Phytoactinopolyspora mesophila: one gene and its partner. The protein of the gene in region 1 interacts with the protein of each later gene in a pairwise test. Links are inferred from orthologs where the notes say so. Each region holds a gene or a part of one and is shown on either strand. Other genes may lie near its edges.

What was found.
Region 2: the proteins of thrS (region 1) and rplA interact in binary tests that used the Escherichia coli proteins (3 or more experiments, as listed by UniProt). The link is inferred for Phytoactinopolyspora mesophila from one-to-one orthologs.

The regions. Positions count from the first base shown.
Region 1 is NZ_WLZY01000001.1:765,612-772,033, forward strand. The notes cover bases 1,453-4,395. They hold thrS (threonine--tRNA ligase), read right to left. Parts: upstream 3,952-4,395; coding sequence 1,954-3,951; downstream 1,453-1,953. Other genes in these bases: F7O44_RS03435 (HIT domain-containing protein), read right to left, coding at 1,453-1,835; mreB (rod shape-determining protein MreB), read left to right, coding at 4,051-4,395. Also shown: F7O44_RS03425 (elongation factor G-like protein EF-G2), read left to right, coding at 1-986; F7O44_RS03430 (hypothetical protein), read right to left, coding at 990-1,202; more of F7O44_RS03435, read right to left, coding at 1,365-1,452; more of mreB, read left to right, coding at 4,396-5,037; F7O44_RS03450 (hypothetical protein), read right to left, coding at 5,288-5,803; F7O44_RS03455 (FtsW/RodA/SpoVE family cell cycle protein), read right to left, coding at 5,921-6,422. UniProt on the Escherichia coli protein: Catalyzes the attachment of threonine to tRNA(Thr) in a two-step reaction: L-threonine is first activated by ATP to form Thr-AMP and then transferred to the acceptor end of tRNA(Thr). The rate-limiting step is amino acid activation in the presence of tRNA.
Region 2 is NZ_WLZY01000003.1:278,245-284,641, reverse strand. Bases 1,215-4,132 are described here. They hold rplA (50S ribosomal protein L1), read left to right. Parts: upstream 1,215-2,277; coding sequence 2,278-2,988; downstream 2,989-4,132. Other genes in these bases: F7O44_RS11105 (alpha/beta hydrolase), read left to right, coding at 3,043-4,132; rplK (50S ribosomal protein L11), read left to right, coding at 1,747-2,175; nusG (transcription termination/antitermination protein NusG), read left to right, coding at 1,215-1,669. Outside these bases: F7O44_RS11135 (DMT family transporter), read right to left, coding at 1-168; preprotein translocase subunit SecE, read left to right, coding at 590-838; more of nusG, read left to right, coding at 848-1,214; more of F7O44_RS11105, read left to right, coding at 4,133-4,827; rplJ (50S ribosomal protein L10), read left to right, coding at 5,238-5,786; rplL (50S ribosomal protein L7/L12), read left to right, coding at 5,844-6,233. UniProt on the Escherichia coli protein: One of the primary rRNA binding proteins, it binds very close to the 3'-end of the 23S rRNA. Forms part of the L1 stalk. It is often not seen in high-resolution crystal structures, but can be seen in cryo_EM and 3D reconstruction models.

The DNA of each region.
Region 1 (6,422 bases):
AGCGCCCCATCGGGCAGGCCCACGCCGGAGACATCGTGGCCGTGGCCAAACTCTCCCGGGCCGAGACCGGAGACACTCTGTCCGACCCCGGCAACCCGTTGCTGATGCGGCCGTGGGACATGCCGCAGCCCATGCTGCCGGTGGCCATCGTCGCCAAGACCAAGGCGGACGAGGACAAGCTCTCCCAGGGCCTGTCCAGGCTGGTGGCCGAGGAGCCGACGCTGCGGGTCGAGAACAACCCGGAGACGCACCAGCTGGTGCTCTGGACCATGGGTGAGGCACACACCGACGTGCTCCTCGAGCGGCTATCCAAACGGTACGGCGTCGAGGTCGAGCAGACCGAGCTGCGAGTGCCTCTGCGGGAGACCATCGCCGGGCACGGCGAGGGCCGTGGCCGTCACGTCAAGCAGTCCGGCGGGCACGGCCAGTACGGCGTGTGTGAGATCGAGGTGGATCCGCTGCCGGAGGGCGGCGGGTTCGAGTTCGTCGACAAGGTGGTCGGGGGCGCCATTCCGCGCCAGTTCATCGCCTCCGTCGAGAAAGGCATCCGCCATCAGATGGAGAAGGGCGTGAGCCGGGCCGGGTACCCGATGGTCGACGTCAAGGTCACGCTGCTCGACGGTAAGGCGCACAGCGTCGATTCCTCGGACATGGCCTTTCAGATGGCCGGCGCGCTGGCGCTGCGAGAAGCGGCCGAAGCGGCGGGGGTCACCTTCCTCGAGCCGTTCGACCACGTGTCGATCTTGGTCAACGACGACGACGTCGGCACCGTCATGAGCGACCTCTCCGGCCGGCGCGGTCATGTCCAAGGCACGGAGGCTGTCGGGCAGGGCCGCTCCCTGATCAAGGCAGAGGTTCCGCAGACCAGCCTGACCCGGTTCGCGATCGAGCTGCGGGCGATGAGCCACGGCACGGCCACCTTCACCCGCACATTCGCTCATTACGAGCCGATGCCCCAGCATCTGGCCGCGAAGGTCATGGAGTAGGCGCTACCAGGCCAGGATTGCGTGATCGTCCAATGGGTCCGCGCCGGCGCCGTACTGGTCCGGCGCCGGCGTATCCGTGCCTGGCCCGGACGGCGCGAACAGCGCGGAGTTCCGCCACCACAGGTCTTCGGCGCGCTTATCCGCGGCCTCGGCGGCGTTGCCGGTGCCGAATGCTGAACCGGCGCCCGCCAGGGTGGTCCGATAGTGGTGTCCCATTGCTGTCCCCTCGGCCTTGAAACGACAAGAAAGCAGTCCGCCTATCACTGAGACAGACGGCTCGGAGGATATCCGAGTTGCGCGCGGCAGATAACTTTCTGGAAACGTTCGCCACGTGCCGACGGGCAGGCGTTTGACGGGAAAGCGGTACTCCGGGAGAAGTCAGCGGCGGCTGGGCCACTGCTCGGCCAGCAGCTCCCGGGTGTCGGCCAGCAGCTGCGGCATGACCTTGGTGTCGTCCAGCACCGTCATGAAGTTGGCGTCCCCGCTCCACCGGGGGACGACGTGCTGGTGCAGGTGAGCCGACAGCGATCCCCCGGCGACACCGCCCAGGTTCAGCCCGACGTTGAATCCGTGCGGCGACGAAGCGGCCTTCACGGCGACGATGGCGTCACGGGTCATGCTGCCGAGCTCGACGGCTTCTTCCTCGGTCAACAGCTCGTAGTCGCCGACGTGGCGGTTGGTCACGATCATCAGATGACCTGGGTTGTACGGGTGCAGATTCAGCACCGCGTACACGTGCTCGCCACGCGCCAGGATGAGCCCGTCCACGTCGGCCATCGTGGGGATGACACACAACGGGCAAGCATCTCCGTCGCGGCCGTTGCCCGGCTCACCCTTGATATAGGCCATCCGGTACGGCGTCCACAGCCGCTCCAGCCGATCTGGCAACCTCGAGCTCCTTCCAACACCGTGCGTCCTGCATGTCGAGCGCCCTGGGGCTCATTCTGCAGGACGCACGGCGTCAGGTTCAGACCTGGACCCGCCGCCGGACTACGTCGACGATCTCCGCCACGGCGTCGTCCACGGGCACGCCGTTCTTCTGGCTGCCGTCGCGGTAGCGGAACGAAACCGCGCCCTTCGCGGCGTCGTCGTCCCCGGCGATCAGCATGTAGGGGACCTTCTGCTTTTGCGCGTTGCGGATCTTCTTCTGCATGCGGTCGTCCGAGGAGTCGATGTCGACCCGGATGCCGTGCGCGCGCAGTTTGGCCGCGACGTCGTCCAGGTAAGGCACGTGGTGATCCGCGATGGGGATGCCGACCACCTGGACCGGCGCCAGCCATGGCGGGAACGCACCGGCGTAGTGCTCGAGCAGGATGCCGAAGAACCGCTCGATGGAGCCGAACAGCGCCCGGTGGATCATGTACGGCCGCTGCCGCGAGCCGTCGGCCGCAGTGTACTCGGCTTCGAACCGGGCCGGAGTCTGCAAGTCGACCTGGAGAGTGGACAGCTGCCAGCTGCGGCCGATGGCATCGGTGACGTGGACATCGATCTTGGGGGCGTAGAAGGCGCCGTCGCCCTCGTTGATGCGATACGCCAGCCCCGCCTTCTTCAGCGCTTCCTCCAGCGCCGCCTCGGCGTGGTTCCAGTCGGCGATGTCGCCGACGAACTTCTCCGGGCGGGTGGACAGTTCGGCGGTGAACTCACTGAGCCCGTAGTCGCGTAGCAAGCCGAGCACGAAGTCCAGCAGGCTGGCCAGCTCACCGGCCAGCTGGTCCGGGGTGCAGAAGATGTGGGAGTCGTCCTGGCTGAACCCGCGCGAACGGGCCAGCCCGTGGACCACGCCGGAGCGCTCGTAGCGATACACCATGCCGAACTCGAACAAGCGCAGCGGCAGCTCGCGATACGAGCGCCCCCGCGACTTGAAGATCAGCGTGTGCATCGGGCAGTTCATGGGCTTGAGGTAGTAGTCCTGCCCGGGCTTGCGCAGGTTGCCCTCGGCGTCGTACTCGGCGTCGACATGAACGGGCGGATAGAGGTCGTCCTTGTAGAAGTCGAGATGACCTGACCTCTCGAACAGCGCGCCCTTGGTGATATGTGGGGTGTAGACGAACTCGTAGCCGCCATCTTCGTGCCGGATCCGGGAATACTCCTCCATCACCCGGCGCACCACGCCGCCCTTGGGGTGCCAGACAGCCAGCCCGGATCCGATCTCCTCGGGGAAGCTGAACAGATCCAGCTCGGCGCCGAGTTTGCGGTGGTCGCGGCGCTCGGCCTCGGCCAGCCGGTCCAGATACTCCTGCTGGGCTTCCTTGGTCTCCCAGGCGGTGCCGTAGATCCGTTGCAACTGCGGGTTCTTCTCGTCGCCGCGCCAGTACGCGCCGGCCACCCGCATCAGCTTGAACGCGGGGATGTTCCTGGTGGTCGGCAGGTGCGGGCCGCGGCACAGGTCTTTCCACGCGACCTCGCCACCACGGCGGACGTTGTCGTAGATGGTGAGCTCGCCGCTGCCGACCTCCGCGGATGCCCCCTCGGCCGCATCGGCGGCGCCGCCCTTGAGCCCGATCAGCTCGAGTTTGTACGGCTCCCCCGCCAGCTCGGCCCGGGCGTCGTCGTCGGAGACCTCGCGCCGGACGAACTCCTGGCGCTCCTTGATGATGCGCTGCATCTGCTTCTCGAGCCGCTTCAGATCCTCAGGGGTGAACGGCTCGGACACATCGAAGTCGTAGTAGAACCCGTTCTCGACCGGCGGGCCGATGCCCAGCTTCGCGTCCGGGAACAACTCCTGGACCGCTTGCGCCAGCACATGCGCGGTGGAGTGGCGCAGAATGGCACGGCCGTCGTCGGAACTGATCACGACCGGCTCGATCTTGTCGCCATCGGCGAGGACCCGCGCCAGATCGACCAGATCGCCACCGATCCGGGCGGCGATCACCGCCTGCTCTTCGCCGAAAAGGCCGGCGGCCGTCGTGCCCGCATCGACCTGTCGCTCGACTCCGGCGACGACAATGCGGATTTGTTCGGACACGACGTGCTCCCTCGCGTAGAAATTGATATCGGTTTGGGTCAACCCGCTCGATGGTACCTGCGCCCGGACGTACAGTAGAAACAGATATTGGAGGTCGGCGTGGGCGGCTTCGGAATAGATCTCGGCACCGCGAACACGGTGGTCGGTCAACCACGTCGGGGCATCGTGTTCGACGAACCCTCCGTCATGCTGGCCCATACCGACGAGCCCACGGTTCCGGTCCTGGTCGGCCATGAGGCTCGCGAGCTCACCGGCCGCACCCCTTCCGGGTACATCATGGTCCGGCCGCTGCAGGACGGCGTGGTGGTCGATCTCGAATCCGCCCGGGCCTTTATCGTCGCGCTCCTGCGCAAGGTGAAGCGCCGCGCCCTTCCTGGCCGCGGCCGGCGCGCCGTCATCGGTGTCCCGGCCGGGGCCACCACGCTCGAGTGCCGTGCTCTGCTCGAGACCGCCCATGAGGCGGGCCTGCGCAAGGTCGCCCTGCTGCCCGAACCCGTCGCCGGAGCGCTAGGTGCCGGCGTCGACCCCCTCGAGTCGCGTGCGCATCTAGTCGTGGACGTCGGCGGCGGCACCTCCGAGATCACCGGGTTCTGCTACGGCGGGATTCTGTCCTCGCGAACCTGCCGGGTCGCAGGTGACGAGCTGACCCGGGCTCTGGCCCAGTACCTACGGGCCGAGCATCGCCTGATGGTGGGCGACCTCACGGCGGAGAACATCAAGGCAACCGCCGACGCCGTCGCGGACCCACCGCTCATCATCGAAGGCCGCGACGCCGCCACCGGCCGTGCCAGGTTGGTGACGGTCGAGACCGACGAGGTCAAAGAAGCGCTGCACACCACCATTGACGAGATCATCCAGACCTTGACCGGATGTCTGGAGGAACTGCCCGCGCAAGCCGCCAGCGACATCATGAGCAACGGTGTGCTCGCCGTCGGCGGTGGCGCCCTGATGTCCGGCTTCACCGAACTGCTCGAGGACACCTTCGGTTTCCCGGTCAAACTCGCCGACCGCCCGCTGACGTGCGTCGCCGAAGGGGCCACCATCGCGCTGCACAAGCCCGAGATCCTGGCCGCCTACGGCGGGTAGGCACGTCCCCTCCCCCACCCCCGCAGTGATCGTCAGTGCGGTGTGGTCACATCCAGCCGCTCCCGCCCGCTGACTCCTCCTTGCAGACGTCCGTGCAGACGTCCTGGAGTTGGGCCAAACATGCTCGCCGAATCCTCGGTGATCGTCAGTACGCTGTGGTCGCTGTCGGGTGATCGTCAGTACGCTGTGGTCGCGGGATAACAACCACAACGCACTGACGATCACCGGGTAAGGGGCCGACGGCGAGAAGCTAGCGTGTCGTCATATCGATCTCTACGTGATCCGACACAGCTGCATCCGTCGTCAATGTGAGCGCGTGTCGCGCTTCGCGCGAATCGCACCCAGCCGATAGAGCAGTATCTGGCAGAACGATCAGACCGGCGTCGATGGTGAACGACGTGATCGTGGCCCCGTCACCCTCGATCACCACCGTGGGCCGCACCTTGCAATGCAGTTCGCTCCAGATCAGCTGTAAATCGCCGGCTGTGTCCTCGATCAAACGAAAGTGATCCGGCTTCTCGGATAACACCACACCATCATCAGCGGGATCCGTGCCGTCGGCCAGATCGAACTGGAACTCCCAGTCAGCTACCAGTCCCTCGGTGTCAATCACGCTACCTGCCGCGAGTTCCTCGCCCTCGGGAACGAAAACCGTCTCGTTCGCTTCCCCGTCACTCTCAGGCTCGTCATCGGACGAGCCGGCACATGCCGTGGTTGCCCCGAGCGATAAGGCGACTGAGGCCAACACCACGGTACGCCAGGGCATCCGACGATCTTAGCGCCCGGCGCAATGAGGAAGCTCACTGTTGCTGGGGCGACCACAAGCTTCCTTATTGCGGCTTGAATCCTTCCCTGTCTGCGCGATGACTTATCCCCTGTGTATTCAATCGAAGTAGTGCTCGAGGAGCTGCCGCGCGACCGGACCCGAGGTCTCCGAGCCCATTCCACCGCCACGCACGTACACCGTCACCACAACTTCGGGGTCGTCCAGCGGAGCGACTGCGGTGAACCAGGAGTCAGGCCCGTCCAGCGGTGAAGCCGGGTTCTCCGCCGAGCCGGTCTTGCCGCCAGCCTCTACCGGGAGCACGCCGAGCTGAGCAGCGGTGCCACCGGTCACTGCGGCCCGCATGCCGTCGCGGACCGGGCCGAGTTGGTCGGCGAAGGACAGCGGCTCCGGATCCGGGGTTTCGACCTCGCCGTCGGCACCCAAGGTGGCAGCCAGGCGCGGGGTGACCATCTCACCGGTGGCGAGCCCGGCGGTCCAGCGCGCCGCTTGCATGGGAGTGGCAACGACCGGCCCCTGCCCGATCCCCAGGATGACCGTGGCTCCGCCGTACCAGGTGCCGCCTGCCTGCTCGACCGATTCCGGGGTGCTCAGCATGCCG
Region 2 (6,397 bases), on another replicon or contig:
AGGCTGCACGGGCTGATTCAGCGGTGCACCGGAATCCTCGCCCGGCCAGGACGGAGGCTGATTCTCGCGCCACGGCGGAGGGGCCTGCGCAGCATGCTCGTCCGGCTGGCTGAACGGATCCTGCTCAGGCTCGCGTTTGGGGCCGCCACCGGGCGTTGTCCCGCTCATGTCTCGTGTGCTCCCAACCAAGATAGATGTTGTCCAGCTAGTGTGGTACCGCTCTCACCACAGCACCTTAGTCCGCGGTTGTGCTATCGGGCGAACGGCTGGTCCGCCCGCATGTAACGGGCCAATTGCCGCGCGAGTTCGACCATCGTGGCATTCACCCCGTACACTCTTGTCTTCGGTGGTCGTTTGACCCTACTCGACTGTGCCCACAGCGCTACGGTAAGTAGGTGAAGCCCGTCCACTGAAGGGCAGTAGCTCAACTGGCAGAGCACCGGTCTCCAAAACCGGCGGTTGGGGGTTCGAGTCCCTCCTGCCCTGCTGGTCACCTCGGCCCGGGCCGCCACTCGGCGCCGGGCTAGTGGTGGCCGCAACGGCCACGCCGTCCGTCCGGGCGGCGAACAAGTATCAAGTGAGGTAGCACGTGACGGAGACGAGCGGCCAGACCGCGACACCCGATCGCCCGCGCCCGCCAAGGCGACGTGGGCCGATCTCGAGGTTGTCGCTCTGGGTTCGGCAGGTAGTGGCCGAGCTCCGCAAGGTCGTCTACCCGACCAGGCCACAGCTCATGACGTACACCGCGGTGGTTCTGGTGTTCGTCGCGATCATGATCGCTATCGTCTCTATGCTCGACCTGGGCTTCGGCTGGGCGATGTTCGAGATTTTCGGCTGAGCCGCGCCAATGTCCAGTAGCTACCAGGAGGAAGAAGTCCGCACCGTGTCCGAACAGCAGACCCCCCTCGATGAGGCTTCCGCAGTGGAGCCAGAGCGGGCGATGAACGACGAGACCGAATCCGCTGTGGCCGACGACGCCACTGACGAGATCCACGGTGCTGAAGAGACCGGCGAGGCTGAGGACGCCGCGGAGGCGGAAGGGCCTACCGACGCCGAAGTGCCTGGCGCGGCGGATGCCGAGGCGAGTCCGCTTGAAGAGTTCCGGCGCGCTTTGCGGGCCAAGCCCGGCGAATGGTTCGTGATCCAGACGTACTCCGGGATGGAGAACCGCGTCCGGCTCAACCTGGAGAACCGGATCAGCAGCCTCAACATGGAAGAACACATCTTCGAGGTCGTCGTGCCCACCGAAGAGGTGGCAGAGATCAAGGGTGGCCAGCGCCGGATGGTGAAGCGTAACCGTTTCCCTGGTTACGTGCTGGTCCGCATGGAGATGACCGACGAGTCCTGGGCCGCCGTGCGGCACACGCCGGCCGTCACCGGCTTCGTCGGCCATGGCAACCAGCCGCTGCCATTGACGCTGGACGAGGTTGAGCGCTGGCTTGCCCCCAAGATCGAAGAGCCGGCGAAGCAGCCTGACGAGAAGAAGCCGGTCGCTGTGCTCGACTTCGAGGTTGGCGACTCGGTGATGGTGGTCGACGGGCCGTTCGCGACGTTGCACGCGACTATCAACGAGATCAACGCCGACTCGCAGAAGGTAAAGGGCCTGGTGGAGATCTTCGGCCGGGAGACGCCGGTCGAACTCTCGTTCAGCCAGATCCAGAAGCTGTGACGGCGTCCGCGATTGCGGCACATCGATCACGAACACATCCCGACCCACTACACGAGACGACGAGGACTGCGAAGAAGATGCCCGCGAAGAAGAAGGTCGCTGGCCTGATCAAGCTCCAGATCCAGGCCGGTCAGGCGACACCCGCGCCCCCGGTTGGCCCAGCACTCGGCCAGCACGGCGTGAACATCATGGAGTTTTGCAAGGCCTACAACGCCGCCACCGAGAGCCAGCGTGGCAACGTCATTCCGGTGGAGATCACCGTGTACGAGGACCGCTCGTTCACGTTCGTCACCAAGACACCGCCGGCTGCCACCTTGATTCTCAAGGCTGCCGGAGTCGAGAAAGGCTCTAGTGAGCCGCACCGCGTCAAGGTGGCGAGCATCAGCCGCGATCAGGTCCGTGCCATCGCGGAGCAGAAGCTCGAGGACCTGAACGCCAACGATCTCGACGCGGCGGAGAAGATCATCGCTGGAACGGCGCGCCAGATGGGCGTCGACGTCAAGTAAACAGTAGTCCGCCGGCCCGGCTCTGGTGAGCCGTGATCCGGCCCGTGGAAGGGCAGCGCTTGCCCGCACCACACCCTCTCGAATCACTCCAAGGAGAGACAGATGAAGCGCAGCAAGGCATATCGGGCAGCGGTTGAGAAGATCGACCACAACCGGCTCTACCCCGCCGCCGAAGCCGTCCGGCTGGTCAAGGAGACCTCGCCCACGAAGTACGACGCCACCGTCGAGGTCGCTCTGCGGCTCGGCGTCGACCCTCGTAAGGCCGACGAGATGGTCCGCGGCACAGTCAACCTCCCGCACGGCACCGGTAAGACCGCCAAGGTCCTGGTCTTCGCCGTGGGAGCCAAGGCGCAGGAGGCGACCGACGCCGGCGCCGACATCGTCGGCAGCGACGAACTGATCGAAGAGGTCCAGGGCGGCCGGCTCGACTTCGACGCCGTCGTGGCTACACCGGACCTGATGGGCAAGGTCGGCCGTCTGGGCCGGGTCCTCGGCCCCCGTGGTCTCATGCCGAACCCCAAGACCGGAACCGTCACCATGGACGTGGCGAAGGCTGTGTCGGACATCAAGGGCGGCAAGATCGAGTTCCGCGTCGATCGCCACGCGAATCTCCATTTTGTGATCGGCAAGGTGTCCTTCACTCAAGAAGCCCTGGTGGAGAACTACTCGGCGGCTCTCGACGAGATCAATCGGCTCAAGCCGTCGTCCTCCAAGGGCCGTTACATCAAGAAGGCGACCATGACGTCCACCATGGGTCCGGGCATCCCCCTGGATCCGGGCAAGGTGCGCGCCGTCGACTCAGCCGGTGTGTAGGAGGGTATTTTTCACCCTCAGGGATGAGCAGGCCGCGGAGATTGCTGTGCTGGGATGGCTGTCATGTCCATGATGGCCGCGTTGGCCGAAAGGGCGGCCCCGATTCGTCGTGGGCTGCCCGCCGTGCAGAGGACGGCCTCTGCTGTCCGGCAGGTGCCGGTCCTCGGCCGGGTCATTGACTGGCTACGGCTCGATTTCGCGGGTTCGGTGGTCGGGACCTTCTTCTTCTGCTGGTCGCTGACGCCCTCGTTGCTGCCTCGCATCTGGTTCTACCAGGCATTGGTCACAGGTGTGACCGCGGCTGCCGGTTACGCGATCGGCAGCTTGATCGGCGTGCTTGTCCGGTTCATTTACCGAAGGGTCCGGCGCGGTCACAGGTTGTCCCGACGGACCGTGGTAACCGCGTGGACGATCTTCGGGGTCGTGGGTACCTGCTCCGCTACGTGGTACCTGTTCGGCTCGGCCCGATGGCAGAGCGACTTGCGTGAGCTGATGAACGTGGACAGCCCGCGCTTGATCCACTATGTCCTGATCTTGATCGTCTCGTTCATCATCTTCACGGCCTTCCTCGCTCTGGGAAGGCTGCTCCGCGGTGCTTCACGCTGGCTCGGTAGCCATCTGGCACGGTGGGTGCCGATACCGGTAGCGGTTGTCACCTCCGCACTGGTCGTGGCCGGGATCGCGATCTGGTCGTGGACAGGATTGTTCTATCCATGGATGCTCGGCGTGGCCAACAATGCGTTCGCGGCCATCAACCAGGAGACCGAGGCAGGCGAGCGCCCGCCGGCCATCACCACACATGCGGGCGGGCCAGGGTCACTCGTGACATGGGACTCACTGGGCCGCAAAGGCCGTGAGTTCATCTCGGACGGTCCAACAGCCGAGGACCTCGAAGCGTTCAGCAATCGACCGGCTCTGGACCCGGTCAGGACCTATATCGGCCTGGATTCTGCCGAGACACTGGCCGGGCTGGCCTCACTGGCGATCCGGGAGCTGGAGCGGGCCGGCGGCTTCGAGCGTGAGGTTCTCGTCGTGGTGACCGCCACCGGTACCGGTTGGGTCGACGAGGCCGCGGCTGATGCATTGGAGTACCTGTACAACGGGGATACGGCGATCGTCTCGATCCAATACTCTTATCTGCCCAGCTGGCTCTCCTTCCTGGCTGATCACGAACAAGTCGATATCGCCGGCCAAGAGTTGTTCGACGCCGTGTACGAACGTTGGTCACGGCTGCCCGAGGCCGACCGCCCCAGGTTGGTGGTTTATGGCGAGAGCTTTGGCGCGGTAGGCAGCGTGGCCGCGTTCGATGATCTCGATGATCTAGTGGCCAAGGTCGACGGCGCGTTGTGGGTCGGGTCGCCCGAGTGGCATCCGCTGCGGGAATATGTGACCGAGAACCGGGATCCGGGGAGTCATGAACGGTTGCCGGTCTATCGAGGCGGGGAGACCGTCCGGTTCTGGGGCGGTTGGCTGGAACCCCTTAATGTCTCCGACTGGGAGCCGCCGCGGGTGCTGTTCCTTCAGCACGCCTCCGATCCGGTGTCCTTCTGGTCACCTGAACTGATCTGGTCACAGCCGGACTGGATGCGCGAGCCGGAGGGACCTGACGTCCTCCCGCACCTCAACTGGTATCCGTTCGTGACGTTCTGGCAGCTGACCGCCGACATGGCGGTTTCGGCACTCATGCCGGAGGGACACGCGCACAACTACGGTGGTGAGTTGGTCGACGCTTGGCTGAAGGTTGTACCGCCGGATTACGACTGGCCGGAGGAGCGCCTCGAAGAGCTTCGCGAGATGGTGCAGTCGTTCGATCTCGACGACGAGGGCCGGCTCTGGTAGAAGGCGCCTTCGCAGTGGATTGGGAACCCCGGCCCCGCCGTCAACTCCCGGTGATCGTGAGCGGATTTTAGCTGCTCTCCGATGCTCTTTGCCCTGATTTGTGCCGTCACCAGCAGCTAAAATCCGCTCACGATCACCGGGGAGAGTGCCAGTTTGGTGATGCGGGCAGCGAGGCCGTAGCATGGTGCCTGCCGAAGACCGCCGGTTTCACGCCGCAAGGCATGACGAAGGTCCCGCATCCATGCGGGCGGCCCGCGCAGGTACGTAAGACGAAGCGCCGTGTGTGTCACGGCCTCCGCCCCGTGCCCTGCGCCGGGGCGCTTTTCATGTGCAGGACGTCGCCATGCGGGCAGACGTTGCCGGTGGGCCCTCGGAATCAACACGCCCATCCGTACGTCATAAGGAGTCCCATGGCGAGGCCTGACAAGGCAGCCACGGTCACCGAACTGGCCGAGGAGTTCCGCAGTTCCTCCGCCGTCGTCCTGACCGAGTATCGCGGTCTCTCCGTCAAGGAGTTGACGGAACTCCGCCGTTCGCTCGGCGGGAATGCGTCGTACGCCGTGGTGAAGAACACCCTGACCAAGCTCGCGGCCAAAGAGGCCGGCGTGCAGGGCATCGAGGAACACCTCTCGGGCCCGTCGGCCATCGCCTTCGTGAAGGGCGACGCGGTCGAGGTCGCCAAGGGTTTGCGCGACTTCGCCAAGAACCATCCTGTGCTCACGGTGAAGGGTGGCCTGTTCGACGGCCAGCCGTTCACCGCTGACGAGTTCAAGAAGCTCGCCGATCTCGAGTCGCGCGAGGTTCTGCTGGCCAAGCTGGCCGGCGCGATGAAGGCGTCCATGCAGAACGCGGTGTCGCTGTTCGCCGCACCGCTGTCCCAGACGGCTCGTGTGGTCGATGCGCTTCGCCAGAAGGTCGAAGCGAGCGGCGGCGCCACCACGGACCAGAACGAGGGCTAACCCGCCTAGCCCGATCCATCCGGCACGCAGCCGAATTACCAGAAAGGAACCGCCACCATGGCGAAGCTCAACACCGACGAGCTCCTGGATGCCTTCAAGGAGATGTCCTTGATCGAGCTTTCGGAGTTCGTGAAGAAGTTCGAGGAGACCTTCGAGGTCACCGCGGCTGCTCCGGTTGCCGTTGCGGCAGCTGGCGGCGCGCCCGCCGGTGGCGAAGCCGAAGCCGAAGCCGAGCAGGACGAGTTCGACGTCATCCTCGAGTCGGCCGGCGACAAGAAGATCCAGGTCATCAAGGAGGTCCGTGGGCTGACGTCCCTCGGCCTCAAGGAGGCCAAGGACCTCGTCGAAGGTGCGCCCAAGCCGCTGCTCGAGAAGGTCAACAAGGAAGCTGCCGAGAAGGCCAAGGAGGCCCTCGAGGCCGCCGGTGCCAGCGTGAGCATCAAGTAAGAGCTCGCTTATCGAGCGCGGAGCGGTGCCGGCGTCCGGGACGCCAGATCCTGGGACGCCGGCACCGTTCTTTGTGCTCAGGCACGACTTCGGTGGTGAGGACCCGGTGAGTTGGCTCGCCGGGTCCTTGCCCATTTTTCGGACATATCGAACCGCTGGTCACG